2 regions of the Caballeronia sp. SBC1 genome follow, and region 2 is predicted to be linked to the other one. Evidence: riboswitches for the same ligand, from Rfam matches in the RefSeq annotation. Region 2 holds a riboswitch; the other holds the start of a gene.
The links. A riboswitch is a leader RNA that binds a small molecule or an ion and turns the genes downstream of it on or off. The one in region 2 is predicted to bind thiamine pyrophosphate.
Positions count from the first base shown of each region.

Region 1: linked by a shared signal. The riboswitch ahead of thiC (phosphomethylpyrimidine synthase ThiC) and the one ahead of SBC1_RS15880 (FAD-dependent oxidoreductase) in region 2 are both predicted to bind thiamine pyrophosphate.

Region 1 covers NZ_CP049156.1:1,280,906-1,284,316, forward strand. Annotated here, with positions in the region: gene thiC (phosphomethylpyrimidine synthase ThiC) at 1-1,760, opposite strand, end outside; TPP riboswitch at 2,025-2,153, opposite strand; gene SBC1_RS05570 (EamA family transporter) at 2,529-3,411, shown strand, end outside.
Region 2 covers NZ_CP049156.1:3,557,676-3,561,086, forward strand. Annotated here, with positions in the region: gene thiE (thiamine phosphate synthase) at 1-57, opposite strand, end outside; gene SBC1_RS15870 (thiazole synthase) at 54-866, opposite strand; gene thiS (sulfur carrier protein ThiS) at 889-1,086, opposite strand; gene SBC1_RS15880 (FAD-dependent oxidoreductase) at 1,095-2,249, opposite strand; TPP riboswitch at 2,455-2,585, opposite strand; gene SBC1_RS15885 (ABC transporter ATP-binding protein/permease) at 2,947-3,411, shown strand, end outside.

The sequences.
Region 1 (3,411 bases), 1.7 Mb from region 2:
GCGACTTTAGCCGAATCCTTCGGCAGGGTTTCGTCGTGGAATTCACGCGCCTTGTCCGGATCGAGGCCGAGGTTGAACTGGTCGTCCCAGCGGAATTCGAAGCGCGCTTTCGATAACGCGTTGTCCCGCACCTGAGCACCTGGATGACCCTTCGCCAGATCGGCGGCGTGAGCCGCGAGCTTGTAGGTGATGATGCCGGTCTTCACGTCGTCCTTGTTCGGCAGCCCGAGGTGTTCCTTCGGCGTGACGTAGCAGAGCATGGCCGTGCCGAACCAGCCGATCATCGCGGCGCCAATCCCAGACGTGATGTGGTCGTAACCCGGCGCGATATCCGTGGTGAGCGGTCCAAGCGTGTAAAACGGCGCTTCGTCGCACCAGTCGAGTTGCAGGTCCATGTTCTCTTTGATGAGCTGCATGGGCACATGGCCCGGACCTTCGATCATCACCTGCACGTCATGCTTCCACGCAATCTGCGTCAACTCGCCAAGCGTCTTCAGTTCGCCAAGCTGGGCTTCGTCGTTGGCATCGTAGATCGAGCCGGGACGCAGGCCGTCGCCAAGCGAGAAGCTCACGTCGTAGGCCTTCATGATTTCGCAGATGTCTTCGAAGTGCTCATACAGGAAGCTTTCCTTGTGATGAGCCAGACACCATTTCGCCATGATGGAACCGCCGCGCGACACAATGCCCGTCATGCGGTTCGCGGTCATCGGCACGTAGCGCAGCAGCACGCCGGCGTGGATCGTGAAGTAATCCACACCCTGTTCCGCCTGTTCGATCAGCGTGTCGCGGAAAATTTCCCAGGTCAGGTCTTCGGCCTTGCCGTTGACCTTTTCGAGCGCCTGATAAATCGGCACCGTGCCAATGGGCACCGGGCTATTGCGGATGATCCACTCGCGCGTTTCGTGAATGTGCTTGCCGGTCGACAGATCCATGACGGTGTCGCCGCCCCAGCGGATGGCCCAGGTCATCTTGTCGACTTCTTCGCCGATGGATGATGTCACCGCCGAATTGCCGATGTTCGCATTGATCTTCACCAGAAAATTGCGGCCGATGATCATCGGCTCGCTTTCCGGGTGGTTGATGTTCGCCGGGATGATCGCGCGGCCGCGGGCGACTTCCTCGCGCACGAACTCGGGCGTGATTTCCTTGGGCGCGTTGGCACCGAAAGCCTGGGCGCCGAACGCCTGGCCGGGATGCTGGCGGCCCATCATCGTGGCGAGCTTTTCGCCGTTCGGGCCGCTCGTGCGCAGCGATTCCAGATATTCAGCCCGGCGCTGGTTCTCGCGGATCGCGATGTATTCCATCTCCGGCGTGATGATGCCTTGGCGCGCGTAGTGCATCTGCGAAACGTTCTTGCCCGGCAGAGCGCGGCGCGGCGTGCGATGCAAGCCTTTGAAACGCAGGTCGGCAGTAGCCGGATCGGCGGCGCGCTCACGGCCGAAGTTGCTTGAGAGACCGCCGAGCGATTCCGTATCGCCGCGTTCTTCAATCCAACCCTGGCGAACGGCTGGCAGACCCGAGCGGATATCGATCTTTGCCTCCGGGTCCGAATATGGGCCTGAGCAATCGTAGACATAGACCGGCGGATTTTTTTCGCTGCCGAAACTTTCGTTGGTATCGGATTGCGTGATTTCCCGCATCGGCACGCGGATGTCGGCACGTGAGCCCGTCACGTAGATCTTGCGTGAGTTGGGCAGCGGCGCGATGGCAGCAGCGTCGACGACAGCGTCGTCGGACAGAAATTTCGGATTGGCGTTCATGCGGCTCTCCTGTGTCGACCGGATTTAGCGTGTCGACCGGAGTTGGTGCAGAGCACTTACTCCGGTCTCATGCGATTACCCCGGTCCCATGCAGATGGTTGCTTTGGGGAAGGGTGTTTCCCAGCCGGCCGGCGAAAAAACGCTAAGCGCGAAATCGCACGAAAAACGGCTGAGTCAAACGCTAGCTACGGGAGACCGAAGAAAAGCAGAGAAGGAGGCGGGCGGACTTGGCGGGGATGCGCGAGAAAGAAAAAGACCCCAGCGCGGCAAAATCCGAACGCTTCCCTGCGCTGGCATTATCCAGATCAGGTTCAAAGGGTATTTCTCACCCGCGACACACGGACAATCCGGTGACGGATTGCGATGTGCAGCGCAGGACCCCCGCGTTAGCAGCCGTCACAATACACCTCGCCGTAGCGTGTTGGCAACCATCTGTAACACTCACGCGTGCGTCTGCATTGCTTACTGCATAATGACGACCACCGTGTTTTCCCGGATAGGGTCCAGCAACTTTGACCCGATCAGTCCGGCAAACTCGCGGCGGCTCCTGCCGGCTTTTCAAGCTGGTATCGAGCTTCGGCACGTTGTTGCCCGACCCCTTTTTCTGCTTCCGACATGTTGTCCTGCCTTGCCCGTTTTGCCGCGACGCTCAAGCGGCATGCGCGCCGTTCTTCGCTTCCCCTGGTTTTGGGCGAAGCGAAACCGGCGGTTGTCAGCCTGCCCGTCTGGCCGGCTGACGTTGCAATCATCGTCGTCGCGGAGTAACGAATGTCTACACCGTTGCCGCCGCGTTCGCCGGATTCTGATTTGCCACCACCGCAGTTCGTGCCTCCGCAGTCCCAACCCTCGGCTGACGTGCTGCCGTTTCCGCAGGCAGCAGCCGGCGCGCCATTGCCATCTTTGGCGTCGCCGGACGTTCTGCAGGGCGTGACGAGCCCGCAACCCCCAGCCGATACCCCCGCGCGCCGCCCGTTCAATCTTCCCGGCCATTTCCCATTCCGGCTTCCCGCGACGCGTAGCGGCCGCGTGGCGCTTGCCCTTTGCGTCGTGTACCTCGTATGGGGTTCGACCTACATGGCGGTGCATCTGTCGCTGGAATCGTTCCCGCCGCTGCTGCTGTCCGGATTGCGCAACCTGTTCGCCGGCATCGGTTTGTTCATCTTTGCTGCGCGTCGGGACCCGGTCTGGCCGACTTTCGTCGAAGTGCGAAACGCCGCGGCGGTCGGAACGTTACTTGTGGGTTTGTCGAGCGGGATGCTCGCGTTCGGCATGCGCACGGTCGAAACAGGCACGGCTGCCGTCATGGTGGCGACCGTTCCGTTGTTCGCCACGGTCATTGCCGCCATTGCCGGGCGCAAAGTGGCGAAGGGGGAGTGGGTCGCCGTCGGGCTTGGGCTAGTCGGAATTGCGTTGCTGAATCACGGCGATCCGTCGTCGGGTTCAACCGCCGGCAGTCTTGCGATCCTGTGCGGCGCGGTTTTCTGGGCAGGCGGCTCGTTTCTCGCGGGGCGTCTGAAGCTGCCGTCCGACCTGCTGGTATCGACCGCACTGCAGATCGGCCTGGGCGGCGCGATGGCGACAGTCGTTGCGTGGGTCTCGGGCGAGCGTATTGTAAGCATGGGGTTCACGCCGTTTTTGGCTTATCTCTACC
Region 2 (3,411 bases):
CAGCAGTTCATCGGCGGGCGGCCAAAACACTTCCTTATCCTGCGACAACATGCTCATGCAGCACTCCCGTCTTGATGCCAGAACGGCATGCCGACCACCGGCGTGCTCGCTTGTGCGCTATCACGCTCGGCCATTGGCCCGGCGAGATAGGCCATCCGCCCCGCCTCGACGCCCAGCGCAAACGCGCGCGCCATCTGCGGCGGAAACGTCGCCTGTGAGACGGCCGTGTTCAGCAACACGCCGTCGAAACCCCACTCCATCACCTGGCACGCATGCGACGGCACGCCAAGACCGGCATCGACGATAAGCGGCACATCCGGCAGCCGCTCACGCAGCGTGCGCAATCCGTAAGGATTCGTCACACCTTTTCCCGTTCCAATAGGCGCGCCCCATGGCATCAACGCCTCGCAGCCGACATCGAGCAGACGCCGGCCGATCACCAGATCCTCCGTGCAGTACGGCAGCACCTTGAAACCTTCACGGATCAGTATTTCAGCGGCTTCAACGAGGCCGATTGGATCGGGCTGCAGCGTGTAGTCATCGCCGATCAGTTCGAGCTTCAGCCACGGGGTATCGAAGAGTTCGCGGGCCATGCGCGCCGTGGTCAGCACTTCGTCCACGGTCTGGCAGCCGGCCGTATTGGGCAGCAACGCGACACCGTGACGCTTGAGGACATCGAAGAAACCGGCTTCGCCCGTGTTCGACTGCCGCCGCAACGCGACGGTGACCATGCCGGGACGGGCGGCATCGATGGAATCGGACAGCGATTGCAGCGACGGATAGCGCGACGTCCCCAGCAGCACCCGGCTCGGGAACGACGTGCCGTAGAGCGTGAGGGTATCGGCTGTGGTGATGCTGGAAGTCATGGTTCGATTCCTGTAGTGGAGCTCAGCCGCCGGCGACCGGCGAGACGATGTCGAGTTTGTCGCCGGAGGCAAGCGCCTTCGATGCGTGTTCGCCACGCGCGACGAATTGCCCGTTCAGCGCCACGGCGAACGGCGGTTTTGCGCCGAAGGCCGCGAGGGCGTCAGTGACGGTGGCCGCGTCGGGCATGGAGAACGGCTGCTGATTGATATGAATGTTCATGATGAAGGTCAAAGCACGGGCGCCGCGTGTTCGCAGCGGAGCAAGGCGGACCAGCGGGCTTGGCGGCGCCAGTCGTCGAAGGAATCCGGGTCGGAGATCGCGCCGCCCAGCAGCGCTTCGGCGAGCGCGCGGGCGGTGTCGGCGACTTCGGGCGCGATCATGTAACCGTGCCGATACAGCCCGTTCACCCGCAAAGTTCGTCCGCCGTCCCAGACAATCGCCGGACGATGGTCGGGCAAGGTCGGACGGCATTGCGAATTGAGTTCGATAATGCGCGCCTCACCGAAACCCGGATGCACGGCGAACGCCGCGCTCAGGAGTTCGAGCGCCGAGCGCACGGTCATCGGCGACATATCTTCGCCTTCCACTTCGGTTGCCCCGATCACATAAAGATCGTCCTGTTTCGGCGCGATATAAAGCGGATAACGCGGGTGCAGCAAGCGCACCGGCCGCGTCAGGCCGATACCCGGCGCATGCACCCGCGCCACTTCGCCGCGAATGCCTCTTAACGCCGGCCATGCCGGTTTGCCGCCAAGCCCCCGGCAATCGATCACGAAACGCGCGTCCGGCGGGGTATCGGTATCGATCGTCGTATTCCAGTGCAGATCAACGTTACGTTCGGCCAGCCCCGCTGCCAGCGCTGTCAGCACTTGCCGGTTGTCGAGCTGGCCTTCGTTCGGCAGCAGCCAGCCTTGCGGAAAACGCGTGCTCAGCGACGGTTCCGCCGCCGCGACTTGCGCGCCGGCGAGTTTGACGAAGCCATTCCGGAAAAGCTCCGGAGGCGCATTTGCGCGCAAACGGCGCTCGAACAGCGGCGCCTCGGCGCGGTCGCCGGCATGCCAGACGACCAGCGTGCCATTGCGCTGGAAAAACACCGGTTCCGGCATATCGGCGATAAAACCCGGCCAGCGCTCAAGCGACGCCGCCCCAAGTTCGGTGATCAGCAATTCGGCGCTGGCGGCCTCGGCTAGCGGCGCGAGCATTGCCGCCGCGACCCATGCCGCCGATTGCGTGCCGGCGGCGTCGCCGCTGTCGTACAGCGCCACACGGTGCCCCGCCCCCGCCAGCAGCCAGGCGACCAGCCGCCCGCACAAGCCCCCACCCACGACGGCAAAGTCGTCTCGCCCGGACGCACGGGAATGAGAATGCACAACGGTGTTCACGATGACAATGCCTCCTCAGCAGACGCTGCAGAACGCACGGAGCACAGCACGGAAATCGAGATCGGGAGGAATGCCCGTTTCGAACCCTGGTTGCACGCGCGGCGCACAAAACATATTTCAGGGACGAAACCACGGCGAGAAAGCGGCCCGGGAGCGCATTGCCTGCGGCTCCTGTGCCAGCCAATACTGGAAGAAACTGGAAACGCTGCGGTTTCCGGAAACTTCCCTCGCCGGTATTACCCGGATCGGGTGCAAAGGGACTCTCTCAGCCTCGCCGCGCGTTTCTCCGTTCCTTCATGGAGGCAGACGCGTGCCGAAGCACCCCTGTTTCGTCAGCGATCATTAAAACATAAAAGCGAAACGACCCGCAAACCGGGAAAAACCGGGGGCCGGCGCGGACAAAACCGGACCACCTTCCCTTTCGTTCGCGGTGCGCGCACTCTGGCACAATGCCGCGAACGCCGGTTCGTCCTGGTTGGTCTGCAGCACACGCGTACGGCAAAGCATCGGGCTGTTGCATTGCGCTGGTAGCCCAGACGGGCGAGGATTAAGGAAGAATTAAGCCGCGCCCGAAACAATGCTCCGGCGCGCGCCGTCTTTAATGGTCTCTTACGATCATTGAAACGGAGCAGGACCATCCGCATCGATACCGCCAAGTTACAACCTGCCGCCGAGCCGGCACGTCTTCAGGAAGCTCATGACCACCACACCTCCCGGCAACACGGAACAAAACGCCGACAAAGTGTCGGCGTGGAGTCTTATCAAGCCTTATTGGGTATCGGAAGAACGCGGCATTGCATGGCTTTTGCTGATCGCGATCATCGCAATCAACATGGCGGTCGTGTATATCAATGTCCGCCTGAACACCTGGAGCGCGGACTTCTACAACACGCTGCAGGCCAAGCGGGTCGCAGAGTTTCCGCGCTTGCTGCTGATCTTCGCAGGCCTCGCGTTCGCGTACATCCTGCTCGCCGTGTACGGCCGGTACCTGCGCCAGATGCTCGGCTTCCGGTGGCGCCAGTGGCTCACGCACCGATACCTCGAACAATGGCTCGGCGATAAAGCCTTCTATCGTATAGAACGCGATCGCCTCGCCGACAACCCCGACCAGCGGATCAGCGACGACCTGCAGTCTTTTGCCACGACCACGCTGTCGTTGTCG